Regions from separate parts of the Serratia sp. A07 genome, predicted to be linked through region 3. Evidence: predicted binding sites of a transcription regulator. Region 3 holds the regulator's gene; each other region holds the start of a gene.
What was found. The regulator PurR, encoded in region 3, represses purine synthesis genes. The targets are predictions, from matches to a motif close to CANGCAAACGTTTGCNTG.

Region 1 (5,253 bases), on a different contig from region 3:
ACAGGCGATCCAGCGTCGCCGCCTGGCGCGCCGCCAGCGTAGGGGAGATGATGCCCGGCCGCAGCGCGACCAAAAACTTCAGCCGCTGGGTGACCGGGATCAGCGAGGCGGCCACCAGCCAGGAGTCTTCGCACGAGCGGCCGGTGGGGATCAGTACCCCACCGAATCCCAGCCGATCCGCCGCCTGGGCGATCTGCTGCAAATAACCGTGATCGACGCTGCGCGCGCCCTGTGCGCTGCCAAGATAGTGGCCGTCGCCGTGGGTGGGTAAAAACCAGAAAACGTTCAGGCTCATCGTTAATCTTCTCCCATGAGTTATTGTGCGGTTGGGCGCCAGATGCGTTGCGAGATGTCAACCTTCACCGGCACCAGCCGGTTGGCGTAAAACAGGTCGGCGGTTTGCTGCTGCGCGGCGATCGTCCGCGCATCGAGCGGTGTGATGGCGGTCGGCGGGCGGTGATCCAGATAGCTGGCGATCACCGGTTCCGGCAGCCCCATGGCGTTAGCCAGCAGGGTCACGCTTTGCGCCCGGTCGCTGCGGGTGAGCGCATCGGCCTGGGTCAGCACCGTCAAGACCTGGCTGATAAAGGCGCCGTTGGCTTCGACATAGGGGCGCGCCGCCAGATAGAAGGAACCGGTCTGGTTCAGATCGGTGCCGTCGCCGAGCACTCGCACGCCGCCCTGCAGCAGCGCGGCGGAATAATAAGGATCCCAGATGGCCCAGGCGTCGACGTTGCCCTGTTGGAAGGCGGCGCGCGCATCGGCGGGCGTCAGATAGGCGGGCTGGATATCGGTGAACTGCAGGCCGGCCTTTTGCAGCGATCGCAGCAGCAGATTGTGCGAACTGGATCCTTTCTGGAAGGCGACCTTATGGCCTTTCAGATCGGCGACGTTTTTTATCGGGCTGTTTTCCGGCACCAGGATCACTTCCGCCTTGGGTTTGGGCGGCTCAACGCCGACATACAGCAGGTCAGCGCCGGCCGCCTGCGCGAAGATCGGCGGAATATCTCCGGTGCTGCCCAGATCTATGCTGCCGACGTTCAAGGCCTCCAGCATCTGCGGGCCGGCGGGAAACTCGATCCAGCTGATGCGGGTGGCGGGGAAACGTTCCTCCAGCAGCCGGTGGCTCTTCGCCAGCACCAGGCTGACCGATCCTTTTTGGTAGCCGATGCGGAACTGCGCCGGATCCTGCGCAGCGGCGGCATTGGCCCAGACCAGCGACAGCAGGCCAGTGAGGGTAGCGGCGCTCAGCCAGCGCCGTAAAGCGATGCGTTTTTTCATTCAGGCTCTCCTTTTCCAGGCCTTTCAGGCGGTCTGACGCGCCGCCAGCGGCGAGGCGACGCGCAGCGCGGGCGGTTTGCGGCGGCCAAGCGCCAGATAAAAACTGGCCAACGCCTCTTCCAGCCGGGTAGCGACGGCGTCGGTGAGCGTGGCGCCTTCACCGGTCAGTTGGACCTGGCTGTCGTCGGCGAATACGCCGTGCAGCACTTCCTGCGCTTTCAACGCTGCCAGCACCGGTTTGAGCGCATAGTCCACCGCCAGCATGTGGCCGATCGAACCGCCGGTTGCCAGCGGCAGCACTACCTTATGATCCAGAGCGCGTTCCGGCAGCAGATCCAGCAAGGTCTTCAGCGCGCCGGAAAACGACGCTTTATAAACCGGCGTGGAAATCAGCAGGCCGTCGGCCTGCGCCAGCTGGTCGGCAAACGCCTTGATCGCCGGGCTGTTGAAGTTGGCATACAGCAGGTCTTCGGCATCGAAGTCGTGCAGGGTATAAGCCGTCACTTCCACCCCTTGCTGCCGCAGCCAGTTCTGGCTCAGCGCGAGCAGTGCGGCGGAACGTGATGGGATGCGTGGGCTGCCGGCCAGTGATATAACGCGCATTGCCACTCCTTATAACTAAAAGTTAGGTTTAATTAGAAAATCAACAGGAAGTGTTTTAAACCTACCAGCAATCGGGCGCGTTTTTTAAATCTCATTTTTTGATTTCGATATGCGCAAAAGCGGATTGGCGCCGATTTGGCGGCGAAGCGGGAAAACGGTTGCGTAAAAACCGCTTTTTTTGCCTTTAATCAATTCCAATTGGGCGGGGGATACCGGATAATACGCCCCCGGTTTGCAACCGGGAAATCAGGAGAGTCCATGTACTACCCCCTCATCAGGAAAGCGTTGTTCCAGCTCGATCCGGAACGTGCGCACGAAGTGACCTTTCGTCAGCTCAGCCGTATTACCGGCACCCCATTAGCGTTTCTTGTCCGTCAGTCCGTGCCGACCAAACCGGTCAGCTGCATGGGGCTGTCGTTTAAAAACCCGCTGGGATTGGCCGCCGGTCTGGATAAAAATGGCGAGTGCATCGATGCGTTCGGCGCGATGGGCTTCGGCCATGTGGAAGTCGGCACCGTGACGCCGCGCCCGCAATCGGGCAACGACAAGCCGCGCTTGTTCCGCGTGGTTGAGGCGGAAGGCCTGATCAACCGCATGGGGTTCAATAACCATGGCGTGGACAATCTGGTTGAAAACGTTAAGAAATCCCATTTCGGCGGCATTCTTGGGATCAATATCGGCAAGAATAAAGACACCCCGGTCGAACAGGGCAAAGACGATTATTTGATCTGCATGGATAAAGTTTATCCGTATGCCGGTTATATCGCGATTAACATCTCGTCACCGAATACGCCGGGGTTACGATCCTTACAGTATGGCGAAGCGCTGGACGATCTTTTGGCGGCGATTAAAAATAAGCAGCAGGAATTACATGCGCGCCATCACAAATATGTGCCGGTGGCGGTAAAGATCGCGCCGGATCTTTCAGAAGAAGAATTGATCCAAATTGCCGATAGCCTGGTGCGGCATAATATCGATGGCGTGATCGCCACCAATACCACGTTGGATCGAAAATTGATCCAGGGGCTGAATTACTGCGAACAAGCGGGCGGGTTAAGTGGGCGTCCGTTGCAATCACGCAGCACCGAAGTGATCCGCCGTCTCTCCACCGAACTGCAAGGGCGCCTGCCGATTATCGGCGTGGGCGGCATCGATTCGCTGACGGCGGCGCGCGAAAAAATGGAGGCCGGCGCGAGCCTGCTGCAAATTTATTCCGGATTTATCTATCACGGCCCGCGTTTGATTAAAGATATCGTTACCCATATCTAATATTTTTCCTCTCATTTTATTCCGGGGGTTTATTTCTGCCCCCGGCTCGTCTATATTTTGTTCGTTAGCATAAATATCGTTCGCGGAATTATCCGATGTTTAAGCTATTTTATCGGTGATAAAATCGCCTTTTAGGGTGAGTGCAGCGTTGGCATAGGCAGCGAGAAGGATACGAAATGAAGATAAAACCTGACGATAATTGGCGTTGGTATTTTGATGCCGAACACGATCGGCTAATGCTGGATTTAGCTAATGGTATGATCTTTCGTTCACGTTTCCCGGCCAAAATGTTAACGCCGGACGCCTTCGATGAATGCGCTTTTTGCGTGGACGACGCTGCCCTTTATTTCACCTATGAAGAACAGTGCAAACAGGTCAAACTCAGCCATGAGCAGCGCGCCGAGCTGGTGTTGAATGCGCTGGTCGCCTACCGTTTCCTGAAACCGCTGATGCCGAAGAGCTGGCATTTTTCGCAGCAGCATTATCCGTTGCAGCCGAAAAACGGCGAGCTGGCGGCGGTGAAAGTGATGGAAAGCGGCGCGGAAGCGCGCCTGCTGGTGGTAGAGGCCGGGGATAACGCCAGCCTGTGCCTGCTGGCGCAAAATCAGCTGACGGTCGCCGGCCGCACCATGGTATTGGGCGATGCCATCAAGGTGATGCACGATCGGTTGAAACCCTGTGCGCAGGATGAAAGCGCCGCCCCGGCTTACGACAGGGCGGTATAAGGCGGATTACGCCAGGGTCAAATCACTTTTCGGGATGCAGCTGCAGCACAGGATGGTGCCGTTGTCGCCCAGCGCGCTTTTCTTCAGGGGCGCGACTTCACCGCTCAGCAACGTAATGCGGCAGCTGCCGCAAATCCCGGCACGGCAGGAGTAAGGTACGCGGATGCCTTGCTGTTCCAGCTGCTCGAGCAAGATCTGCTGGTTATTGCCGGTAAACACCTTTCCTTCGTATTCGATAGTGACGCTGTGCTCGCTGTCTTGCGGCGCTTGCACGCTCTCCACCACTTTCCCGGCGCCATAAGGGCGCGGCGGCTTGGTCGACAGCACTTCCACCGTATCGCCCACGCGAATGATGCCGCTGTTACGCGCGATCATATTCTGGCCAAAATCGATGTCGCCGTTGTCGGCGGAACGGAATTTTTGCAGCGTGCTCAGCGGTTCGCCGCTCGGGTGCTTGCGGCCGCGCTCGGTGCTGACGGTGGTGAGCACGCAGCGGCTGCAGGGTTTCACCAGATCGAACATGACGTCGCCGACGCGGATCACCTGCCAGCCGTCCTCGGCCCAGGCGGTTGCGCCGCTCACCACCAGATTGGGGCGGAACTGCTCCAGCTTGATGCTGCCGGGGCAACGCTGCTGCAGATCGTTGAACGAAGCCTGGTTAATCAGCAGATAAGGATAGCCGTCGGCAAACGTCAGCGGGATTTCGGGGTGCTTTTTCACTCGGCGGGTCAACTCCGGCCCCAGCCAGCGCAGCTGCACGTCACGCTGGAAATAGCCGCTCAGCCAGCGGTTGATCTCATCCGGCGCGATCAGCGCGGTGAAATGGTTGCCCCATACCTCGGTCGGCTGCGGCGCGGCGGCGAAGTCGCTGAAGCGAATGGCGGCGCTTTCGCCGTCCGGCGCGGTCAGGAATAGCCCGTCCGGCAGCAGCGCCGGCGTGAACAGCACCATCTGCGGGTATTGGCGCGCGGTAATAAAGGTGCCATCCGGCTCGGTGATCATAAAGTTGCGGTCGAAGGCCAGACCGCTGCTGCCGACCTGGGCGTAAGAAAGCTGCAGACCGCGCAGTGATTTAACCGGATGGACGTAGAGTCTGGAAAGCGTGATCACCCTTATCTCCGTGCGATTATTAAATAGAAGGGAGCAACTTTATGACAAGCGGTGCGGATTAGCTATAATGCGCAACAATTTTCTTTTTGGTGATAAGCACGATATGAACTCTCTGTTTGCCAGCACGGCGCGTGGATTGGAAGAACTGTTAAAAAGCGAGCTGGAAGCGCTTGGCGCTCACGACTGCAAAGTGGTGCAGGGTGGGGTACATTTTCAGGGTGACGATCGTCTTCTGTACCAAAGCCTGCTGTGGAGCCGCCTGGCT
Region 2 (5,253 bases), on a different contig from region 3:
CCAGCTGCGTGGCTTTCACCACGTCGTTCAGGCCAAGGATCGACACCAGCGCCGTCGCCTTCAGGATCACCTGCCAGTTGTTGCCGATGCCCGGCAAGGCGAAACGCATCATCGCCGGGAACAGAATGCGCCGGAAGATCTGCGCGCCGCTGAAGCCGTAGGCCGTCGCCGCTTCGATCTGCCCTTTCGGCACCGCCAGATAGGCGCCGCGGAAGGTCTCGGTAAAATAAGCGCCGTAGATAAAGCCGAGGGTAATGATGCCGGCGCCGAGCGGATCGATATCGATCTGCGCGAAGCCCAGCAGCGTGGTGATATTGTTCAGCGCGATCTGCAAACCGTAAAAGATCAGCAGCATCAGCACCAGATCGGGCACGCCGCGGATCAGCGTGGTATAGGCGCCGAACAGGCCGGAGATAAAGGGGTTATGAGACAGTTTGCCACCGGCGCCGATCAGACCGATCACCACCGCCAGCACCACGGAACTGAGGGCCAGCTCCAACGTCACCAGAGCCCCCTCGAAAATCAGTTGGGAATAGCCTTGCAGCATCTACTTCACCCTGTGGTCTAGGATCCGAACCATCGGGGCCGGCGCACCGGCCCCGCAGTCACAGCATGGAACGGGAAGCGGATTACCCGCCGTAGACGTCAAAGTCGAAGTACTTTTTCGCGTATTTGTCGTAGGTGCCGTCTTTACGCATCTCGGCGAAGGCTTTGTCCAACGCCGCTTTCAGCTCGGTATCGGTCTTGCGCAGCCCCATGCCGGTGCCGACGCCGAAGAACTTGTCATCCTTCACCGATTCGCCGGCGAACGCATAGTCTTTGCCCGGCGGCTGTTTCAGGAAGCCGTCGCTGCCCGCCACTTCATCCTGGAAGGCGGCATCGATACGGCCGGAGGCCAGGTCGGCATAAGCCAGATCCTGATTCTGGTAAGGCACGACGGTCACCCCTTTCGGCTGCCACATGGCGTTGGCGTAGGCTTCCTGGGTGGTGCCCTGCAGCACGCCCACGCTCTTGCCTTTCAGCGCTTCGGCGGTCGGCAGCAGCTTGGAGCCCTTCGGCGCGATCAGACGCGCGTTGGCGGCATACAGCTTGTCGGTAAAGGCGATTTCCTGCTGGCGTTTTTCAGTGATGGACAGCGAAGAGATAATGGCGTCAATCTTCTTCGCCTTGAGGGATGGGATCAGCGCGTCGAAGTCGCTCTCCACGAAGGTGCATTGGGTATTGATGCGTTTGCACAGCTCTTTGGCCAAATCGATGTCAAAGCCGACCAGCTCGCCTTTGGCGTTTTTGGATTCAAACGGCGCGTATGTCGGATCGGTGCCAATCTTCAGCGTGGAAGGAATGGCGGCAAAGGCGCTGCTGGCGGCGCTCAAAGCCAGAACTAACGGCAAAATCAAAACCCGCTTTTTCATAAATTACCCTCAAATTGATTTTTTTGATGCCACTACGGGCATTACTTTCCCCACCAAATCAATTTGCAGTAATCGTGCCACATTCGGTGCTACGGGCGGAGGGAACGGCTCCGGCCTTCACAATACTGTTTCCTGGGACGATAACCGCAAAATTAAATCGGCCGGTCGGGGCCGCGCCACTGGCAGCCGCGACAAGGCGGCGCCATGAAACAGTGAGCGTGATGAAGTGGGATCATTATGGTGCATACTCCGCCCCAATTCAGTGCGGTGTTGCACAAATGTGCCAATTTAGGGATAAAACTGTTAATTAGCACCCTGCCAGCGGGTGAACAGGTCGGTCGGCAGTTCGATATCAAACTGATCGATCACCCGATTGACGGTCTGATCGATGATGTCTTCCACGTTTTTCGGCTGGTGGTAAAACGCCGGCACCGGCGGCATGATCACCGCCCCCATCTCCGCCGCCTGGGTCATCAACCGCAGGTGCCCCAAATGCAGCGGCGTTTCCCGCACGCACAGCACCAAACGGCGGCGCTCTTTGAGCACCACGTCGGCGGCACGGGTCAGCAGCCCGTCGCTGTAGCTGTTAACGATGCCGGACAGGGTTTTGATCGAGCAGGGCAGGATTGCCATGCCCAGGGTCTTGAAGGAGCCGGAGGAGATGCCGGCGGCGATGTCGCGCGCGTCGTGCACCACATCGGCCAGCGCCTGCACTTCCCGCAGGCTGTACGGCGTTTCCAGCGCCAGCGTCTGTCTTGCCGCGTTGCTCATCACCAAATGGGTTTCCACCTCTGCGACGTCGCGCAAAACCTGCAACAGGCGCACGCCGTAGACAGCGCCGCTGGCGCCGGAAATGCCGATGATGAGTCGTTTCATGGAAAATGGCCTCTGCCGTAAAAAGTAAGATCAGGCAGACTTTGCCGCAATGGCGAGGGATAAGCAAGTCAGAGGAGCAAGGTGCACCGCCGCAGACGCGGCGATGCACCCTGAGGGATCAACGCAGGCGGTTAGCCTTCGTTGTGCAGTTCCAGATTTTCCGCTTCGGTTTGCACCCGCAGCGCCTTGGCGTCGTCGCTGCGCAGCGACTCCAGGTATTCCAGATAGCTTTGGTCGACGTCTTTGGTCACGTAGATGCCGTTGAACACCGAACATTCGAACTGGGTGATGTCCGGGTTCTCTTCGCGCACCGCTTCGATCAGATCGTCCAGGTCCTGGAAAATCAGCCCGTCGGCGCCGATGATCTGGCGGATTTCATCCACTTCACGCCCGTGGGCGATCAGTTCGTTGGCGCTCGGCATGTCGATGCCGTAGACGTTCGGGAAGCGCACTTCCGGCGCGGCGGAAGCCAGGTACACGCGCTTGGCGCCCGCTTCGCGCGCCATCTCGACGATCTGTTCCGACGTGGTGCCGCGCACGATGGAATCATCCACCAGCAGCACGTTCTTGTCGCGGAACTCGGCGCGGTTGGCGTTCAGCTTGCGGCGCACCGACTGGCGACGCGCCTGCTGGCCCGGCATGATGAAGGTGCGGCCGACGTAGCGGTTCTTCACGAAGCCCTGGCGGTATGGCTTCTCGAGAATGCGCGCGATCTCCAGCGCGATGTCGCAGGAGGTTTCCGGAATCGGGATCACCACGTCGATGTCCAGATCTTCCCACTCGCGGGCGATCTTCTCACCCAGCTTCTGGCCCATGCGCACGCGGGCGCTGTAGACCGAGATCTTGTCCATAAAGGAGTCCGGGCGCGCGAAATAAACGTATTCGAACAGGCACGGGTTGGTTTTCGGGTTCTCCGCGCACTGGCGGGTGAACAGCTGGCCCTTGGTGGTGATGTACACCGCTTCGCCCGGTGCCACGTCGCGCAGGAACTCAAAGCCCAGGGTATCCAGCGCCACGCTCTCGGAGGCCACCATGTACTCGCTGCGGCCATCCTCCAGCGTGCGCTTGCCGATCACCAGCGGGCGAATGCCGTTCGGGTCGCGGAACGCCAGCAGGCCGTGGCCGATGATCATCGCCACGCAGGCGTAAGCGCCGCGCAGTTGCTGATGCATGGCGGCGACCGCGGTAAAGATGTTGTCGGCCTCCAGCGGGTAGTGCGGGAAGCGGTCCAGCTCGCTGGCCAGCACGTTCAGCAGGATTTCCGAGTCGGAGGTGGTGTTGACATGGCGGCGGCCGCTTTCGAACAGATTTTGGCGCAGCTCATGGGCGTTGGTCAGGTTGCCGTTGTGGGCCAGCGTAATGCCGAACGGCGAGTTGACGTAGAAAGGCTGGGCCTCAGAGGCGCTCGAGCTGCCGGCCGTCGGGTAACGCACATGGCCAATGCCCATGTTGCCCTGCAAGCGTTGCATATGGCGCGCCTCAAACACATCCTTCACCAGGCCGTTGGCTTTACGCAAACGGAACCCGTTGTGGGCGTCAATGGTGACGATGCCTGCGGCATCCTGGCCACGGTGCTGAAGCACCGTCAGCGCATCATAAATCGACTGGTTTACCGGCATGAAACCGGCGATACCGACAATACCGCACATGTTGTCTTTTCCTCATCAGCGCTACCGCCCCGGCAATTGGGTCGGCAAGAAACTCGACGTGCTCTGCAGGTAGTCAAAGAACCACCTGATGACGTAACTGAACTGGGGAATGAGCTGCGACTGTTTCCAGTCGGCGCTTTGTGAGAAGCCGGTAAAGGTATCCAGGAAGAACAGGATCGCCGCGACGATCAACACTCCGCGCAGCGCGCCGAAGCAGATGCCCAACACGCGGTCGGTGCCCGACAACCCGGTTTTCTCTACCAGTGAGCTAATCACATAGTTAACAATAGCCCCTACGATCAAGGTCGCGATGAACAAAATCGCGATCGCGATGCCGTTTCGCACCAGTTCATCTTCAAAACGAGTGAAATAGACCGCAAGGTAAGAGTAGAAATGGCTGGCAACAAAAAACGCACATCCCCATGTCACAAGTGACAATGCTTCGCGAACAAACCCTCGGATCAGGCTCACCAGAGCCGAAAATCCAATCACCGCTATAATGACGTAATCAATCCAGACCATGAACTATTCCAATGATGAATCGCCCCTGCATCCAATTCGCGGCGAATTCTAACAGAAAAAGAAAACGTTTGCGTAGGGGATTTCCTACCACGTTACAAATAAAAAGCGGCGATCAAAAAATTCCCAATCGCCGCGCCTACATAGGTGATTTCGCCTGTAAAAGGCGCGGTTTTTCTCGCTTTCTCTCCACCACTCCTTAATTCAGGGGCGCATCGTGCTGCGCCCCCGCGGGGTTTAACGGCCGTACGGCTTCACCTGCCCGCTCAGCCCGCTGATCGAGTTCAGCGACGGCAGCGCCGCCTGCAGCTTCTGCTTGGAAGCGTCCGGGCCAACGTAGATGCGGGTGATCTGCCCCTGCACCGGCGTTGACGGCACGGTAAAGGCGCGATAGCCCGAGAGGCGCAGCGAGGCGACAATCTCGTTCGCCTTGGCGGCGTTTTTCAACGCCCCGAGCTGCACGACATAGGCTTGTCCAGCCGGCGCTTTTTCTTCCGCCGGTTTCGGCTGCGGTGCCGGTTCAGGCTTCGGCGTCGGTTCAGGTTTCGGTTCCGGCTTCGGCGCCGGCTTCACTTCCACCGGCTTCGGTTGCGGCGTCGGTTTCGGCTTCACTTCTACCGGTTTGGTTTCTACCGGTTTCGGCTTGGGCTGCGGCACCGGTTGAGGACGCGTTTCGACCGGCGGCGGTGCCACCTGCGTCGGCTGTTGGGCAGTCTGCCGCGCCGCCTGTTGCGCCGCCGCTTCGTTGGCCGCCTGCTGCTCGACCAGCGCGCCCGCCCCTTCCGGCGGCTGTGCCG
Region 3 (5,253 bases):
ACAGCCAGGCGCCCAGCAGCGGCGCCAGCGCCGGCGACAGCGCCACCAGCGGCATGATGGTGGCGAATACGCGATTGGCCTGGCCTTCGCGATAGCGGTCGACCACCAGCGCTTGCCAGATGGCGGCGGCGGAACAGACGCCGACGGCCTGAATAAAGCGCAGGATCCAGAGCTGCACGGCGTTCTCTACCCACAGCATGCCCAGGCAGCCGAGAGCGAACAGCGTCAGGCCGATCAATAAGACCGGTTTGCGGCCCAGACGGTCGGAGAGCGGCCCCCACAGCAGCTGCGCGAAGGCGAAGCCGGCCAGGAAGATGCTCAGGCTGGCGCTCACCGCGCCGGCGGAAATTTGCAGTTCTTCCCGCATGGCGCCGAAGGCGGGCAGGTACATATCGGTCGCCAGATAACCCAGCATGCTCAGGCCGGCGAGGTAGAACATAAAGCCAAAGGAATTTCGCATGGTATTTCTCGTTAATATTTTAATGTCGCAGGTTTTTAGCGCCGGCCAGTGTATCCGGCTGGATCTCTGCTTGTGAAACGGTAATATTTGCAAAGTGCTGTTAAAAAAATTGAAGGCAAAGCGATGTGGTCTGAATATTCTCTTGAAGTGGTCGACGCGGTGGCGCGCACCGGCAGTTTCAGCGCGGCGGCGCAGGAACTGCACCGGGTGCCGTCGGCGGTGAGCTATACCGTACGGCAGCTGGAGCAATGGCTGGCGGTGCCGCTGTTTGAGCGGCGTCACCGCGATGTGGAGTTGACGCCGGCCGGCGCGCTGTTTATCAAAGATGCGCGAGTTGTTATCAAAAAAATGCTCGACACCCGCCGCCACTGTCAGCAGGTGGCCAACGGGTGGCGCGGCCAGCTGAATATCGCGGTGGACATCATCGTCAAACCGCAGCGCAGCCGCCAACTGGTGCTGGATTTCTACCGTCATTTCCCCGACGTCGAACTGATGCTGCAACCCGAGGTGTTCAACGGCGTGTGGGATGCCTTGGTGGACGGCAGGGCGGACATGGCGATCGGCGCCACCCGTGCGGTGCCGGTCGGCGGCGGCTTCGCCTTCCGCGACATGGGCTATATGAACTGGCTGTGCGTGGTCAGCCCGCAGCACCCGCTGGCGCAACTGACAGGCCCGCTGAATGACGATCAGCTGCGGCCGTACCCTTCGCTTTGCCTGGAGGACACCTCGCGCAATCTGCCCAAGCGCGTCACCTGGACGCTGGATAACCAGCGGCGGCTGGTGGTGCCGGACTGGACTTCGGCGCTCGACTGTTTGTGCGCCGGGCTGTGCGTCGGCATGATGCCGGCACATCGGGCGCTGCCGCGGGTGCAGCGCGGTGAGCTGAAGGCGTTGCAGCTGCAGCAGCCGTTTCCCGCCAGCCCTTGCTGCCTGACCTGGCAGCAGGATAAACCCTCACCGGCGATGAGCTGGCTGCTGGCGTATCTGGGCGATGGGGAGACGCTGAACCAGGAGTGGCTGAGCGAGGCGGAACCGGAAGCCGCGCAGGCTTCCGGCGCGGGGGATTAGCGGCGGTAGTCGATGAACGGGCCGTCGGCGACCGAGCGGCGTTCAATCAGCTTCGGATGCACTTCGATCACCTGCGACTCTTCGCGTTTGCTGATGATGCGATCCAGCAGCATGGTGAAGGCCATTTCGCCCAGGCGTTCTTTAGGCTGGTGAATGGTGGTCAGCGCCGGGGTGAAGTAGCGGGCGTTGCGCACGTTGTCGTAGCCGATCACGGAAATATCCTGCGGCACCCGCAGCCCCAGCTCGTCGGCGGCGCAGATGGCGCCCATCGCCATGATGTCGCCGCCGCAGAATACCGCGGTCGGCCGCTGCTTTTGCGACAGGATTTGGTGCATCGCCTTGTAGCCGGACTCCGGCTCGAAGTCACCCTGGACGATCCACTCTTCGCGAATGTCGATATGCGCTTCCTGCAGCGCCTTCATAAAGCCCTGGTGACGGCCGCCGCCGGTATTGCGCGACAGCTGGCCCGGAATGGCGCCGATATCGCGGTGGCCGCGCTCGATCAGGTAACGGCCGGCCAGATAGCCGCCTTCGAACGCGTTATCGATGATGGTGTCGGTGAAGTCGCCGCGCGCGGCGCCCCAGTCCATCACCACCATCGGGATGTTGCGGTAGTCTTCCAGCATGCCCAGCAGCTGATCGGGGTACTCGGAGCACATGACCAGCAGGCCGTCGACGCGCTTTTGCGCCAGCATCGCCAGGTAGGCGCGCTGCTTGTCGAGATTGTTGTGCGAGTTGCACAGGATCAGGGTGTAGCCTTTGCTGTAGCAGCTGTTTTCCACCGCCTCGATCACTTCGGCAAAGTAGGGCGCTTCGCTCGAGGTGGCCAGCAGGCCGATCGACTTGGTGTGATTGACTTTCAGGCTGCGCGCCACGGCGCTCGGCGAGTAGTGCAGTTCTTTGATGGCGGCCCACACGGCCGCTTTGGTCTCTTCGGCGACGAAACGAGTCTTATTGATGACGTGCGAAACGGTGGTGGTGGAAACGCCCGCGCGTTTGGCCACATCTTTAATCGTTGCCATGTAAGGAATGACTCCTGAACTCACATGTTTACAGCATGTAAGTGTGATGTTAATCGTTTGCCTACGTAGATCCTTCTCCAGAGAAGCGAAAACTGAGTTTTTAGTGTGTTGAAGTCTTCAGCGCTTAATCAGGAGGGGCATGGATGCCGGTACGCAGTTGTGAACTGCGAATTTTGTCGCATATTGAACAAAAGTGGAAGAGGTAATCGAGATTATAAACCGGGAAATGATAACAAGATTTAATCGGCGAACTGTGGGAAAATGATTTGACGTACTAATTGTGCGCCTTTTATGCTTAGGAAAGCCCATTTTAAAGGAGTTGTCATGGATACCGAATTGAAGATGTCGCTGTTCACCACCGTCTGCGCATTGGCGGTCATTATCGCTTTCAGCTTCGTTGCCGCGTTGAACTGATTTACCCCCGGTTATAAAAAAGGCGCAGCTTGGCTGCGCCTTATCACCTCAGAACCTGCGCTTACGCCAGGTTTTCCGCTGCGAAGGTCCAGTTGACCAACGCCCAGAAGTTTTCCAGGTATTTTGGACGCGCATTGCGGTAATCGATGTAATACGCGTGTTCCCATACGTCAACGGTCAGCAGTGGTTTGTCTTCACCGGTCAGCGGGGTGGCCGCGTTGGAGGTGTTGACGATCGCCAGCGCGCCGTCCGGTTTTTTCACCAGCCAGGTCCAGCCTGCACAGAAGTTTTTCACTGCGGCATCGGTGAACTGCTCTTTGAACGCAGCGAAAGAGCCGAAGGATTTGACGATTGCCGCCGCCAGTTCGCCCTGCGGTTCACCGCCGCCCTGTGGCGACAGGCAGTGCCAGTAGAAGGTGTGGTTCCACACCTGCGCGGCGTTGTTGAAGACGCCGCCGTTAGAGGTCTTGATGATCTCTTCGAGCGATTTGCCTTCGAACTCGCTGCCTTTCACCAGGTTGTTCAGGTTAACCACGTAGGTGTTGTGGTGTTTGCCGTAGTGGTATTCCAGGGTCTCGGCGGAGATGTGCGGCTCGAGCGCGTTTTTCTCATACGGTAATGCAGGTAATTCAAACGACATTGCTTCCTCCTTTACAGCGCCATTCGCTTCCCGCCGGGGCGAGAGCCGTATGGGCCGTTTTTTATTGTGGTCATTCAATCTTAACAATTTTCATCATAAAAAACAGGAGGAAAAGCGAGAAATGCGCGTGGGGAAGTGCGATGGACGATAGCTTGAGCAGGCGGTTGCGACCGGGGCCGCAACCGCGCAGAACAGGGCATTAACGAATGGTTTTCGGCGTCACTACGCGGCGTGCGCCGATGTAGTGGTTCTGCCAATAGTCGTTGTCGAGCTGACTGATGCGGATCTCTTCACCGGTGCGCGGCGACTGGATGAACTTGCCGTTACCGAGGTAGACGCCGACATGGTCCGCCACGCCGCGGTTGTTGATGCGGAAGAACACCAGATCGCCGCTTTCCAGTTCGCTTTTCTTGATCGGCGCCGCATCGCGCAGGTGATACATCTCGTTGGCGGTGCGCGGCATCTTGATTTTCACTACGTCTTTATAGGCGTAATAGATAAGGCCGCTGCAATCGAAGCCGGTGCGCGGCGAGCTGCCGCCCCAGCGGTAAGGTTTGCCCATCTGTCCCATCAGCTTGGCCATCGCGGTCTGCTTGGCGTGCTGGTAGCGTTTTTTGTGCGCGGGGCTGAGTTTCAACGGCTTTTCTTCACGCGCCAGTTTGGCGGTGGCCATACCGGCTTCGCGGTGGCGACCATAGCCTTTTTTATAGCCTTTTTTCGGCGGGGTGACTTTAATCTTGGCGGTTTTCTGCGCTTTGGCCTTGGGTTTGGCGCTGACGATCTTTTTCGCGCTTTTCTCGCTTTTTGCCTTGGCGGTCTTGGTTTTTTTCTCGGGGGCCGTCACTTTGGCTTTTTTGGCGGCTTTGTCCGCTTTCTTTTTTCTGCGGTCATCGGGCCGCGCTTCATTGGCATGGCTTTTACGCTGCTCGGCGGCAACACGCGCCTGTGGCGCAGCGTGCGCCAAATTGAAGAAGAGCTGCGTAAACAGCAGCGCAAAGAGCGTAAGAATTAAACGCATGTCGACGTCACCAACCTTGGCCCCGAAACGGATATCGAAAGAGTTACAGTATTCCCGAATTTCGCCATATAAAACAGCGAAGAACTCATAAATAATAATCCATATTGTGAGAAAACGTTAATGACATTTTTTTTGGTTCAAAATCAGCCTGTTGATGTATGAAAAAGCGCCAGTTGGCGGTGGGGATATAATTAATCCTCGCCGTCATCGCGACGCAATATATTAGTGAAATGGTCGGATTAAAAATGTTATTCTCGACGTATGTTTTGACCGGAATGACGTGGCCGGTGAAACGCGATCGGCGGCGGGCGAATATCCTTGCAAAAGATGGCGTTTTCTTGCGACTGTTCCAGCCGCTACAATAGCCCGCGTGATGCATGTTGTAGCCATGAAATGTGGCTTGAGGAAGCAATAAATGACGACGACACTTGAAAAAATTCAGCACCAGATCGCTGAAAACCCGATTCTGCTGTACATGAAAGGTTCGCCTAAGCTGCCGAGCTGCGGCTTCTCCGCACAGGCTGTGCAAGCGCTGTCCGCCTGCGGCGAGCGTTTCGCCTACGTGGATATTCTGCAAAACCCGGACATCCGCGCCGAGCTGCCAAAATATGCCAACTGGCCGACGTTCCCG

Region 1: pyrD (quinone-dependent dihydroorotate dehydrogenase) is a predicted target of PurR. The motif match lies at 2,032-2,049, and genes of this name have one in related genera.
Region 2: cvpA (colicin V production protein) is a predicted target of PurR. The motif match lies at 4,517-4,534, and genes of this name have one in related genera.

Annotation. Positions count from the first base shown of each region.
Region 1 is NZ_JBZXDO010000008.1:31,904-37,156, reverse strand. It holds gene ssuD (FMNH2-dependent alkanesulfonate monooxygenase) at 1-295, opposite strand, end outside; gene AC4PR2_RS10825 (aliphatic sulfonate ABC transporter substrate-binding protein) at 316-1,281, opposite strand; gene ssuE (NADPH-dependent FMN reductase) at 1,306-1,884, opposite strand; gene pyrD (quinone-dependent dihydroorotate dehydrogenase) at 2,143-3,153, shown strand; gene AC4PR2_RS10810 (cell division protein ZapC) at 3,330-3,878, shown strand; gene AC4PR2_RS10805 (YcbX family protein) at 3,885-4,988, opposite strand; gene rlmKL (bifunctional 23S rRNA (guanine(2069)-N(7))-methyltransferase RlmK/23S rRNA (guanine(2445)-N(2))-methyltransferase RlmL) at 5,092-5,253, shown strand, end outside.
Region 2 is NZ_JBZXDO010000009.1:86,692-91,944, forward strand. It holds gene AC4PR2_RS11980 (histidine ABC transporter permease HisQ) at 1-547, opposite strand, end outside; gene hisJ (histidine ABC transporter substrate-binding protein HisJ) at 630-1,412, opposite strand; gene AC4PR2_RS11990 (UbiX family flavin prenyltransferase) at 1,716-2,288, opposite strand; gene purF (amidophosphoribosyltransferase) at 2,420-3,937, opposite strand; gene cvpA (colicin V production protein) at 3,959-4,459, opposite strand; gene dedD (cell division protein DedD) at 4,694-5,253, opposite strand, start outside.
Region 3 is NZ_JBZXDO010000006.1:141,932-147,184, reverse strand. It holds gene punC (purine nucleoside transporter PunC) at 1-460, opposite strand, end outside; gene punR (DNA-binding transcriptional activator PunR) at 584-1,528, shown strand; gene purR (HTH-type transcriptional repressor PurR) at 1,525-2,550, opposite strand; gene cydH (cytochrome bd-I oxidase subunit CydH) at 2,875-2,964, shown strand; gene sodB (superoxide dismutase [Fe]) at 3,026-3,604, opposite strand; gene AC4PR2_RS09020 (C40 family peptidase) at 3,804-4,622, opposite strand; gene AC4PR2_RS09015 (Grx4 family monothiol glutaredoxin) at 5,038-5,253, shown strand, end outside.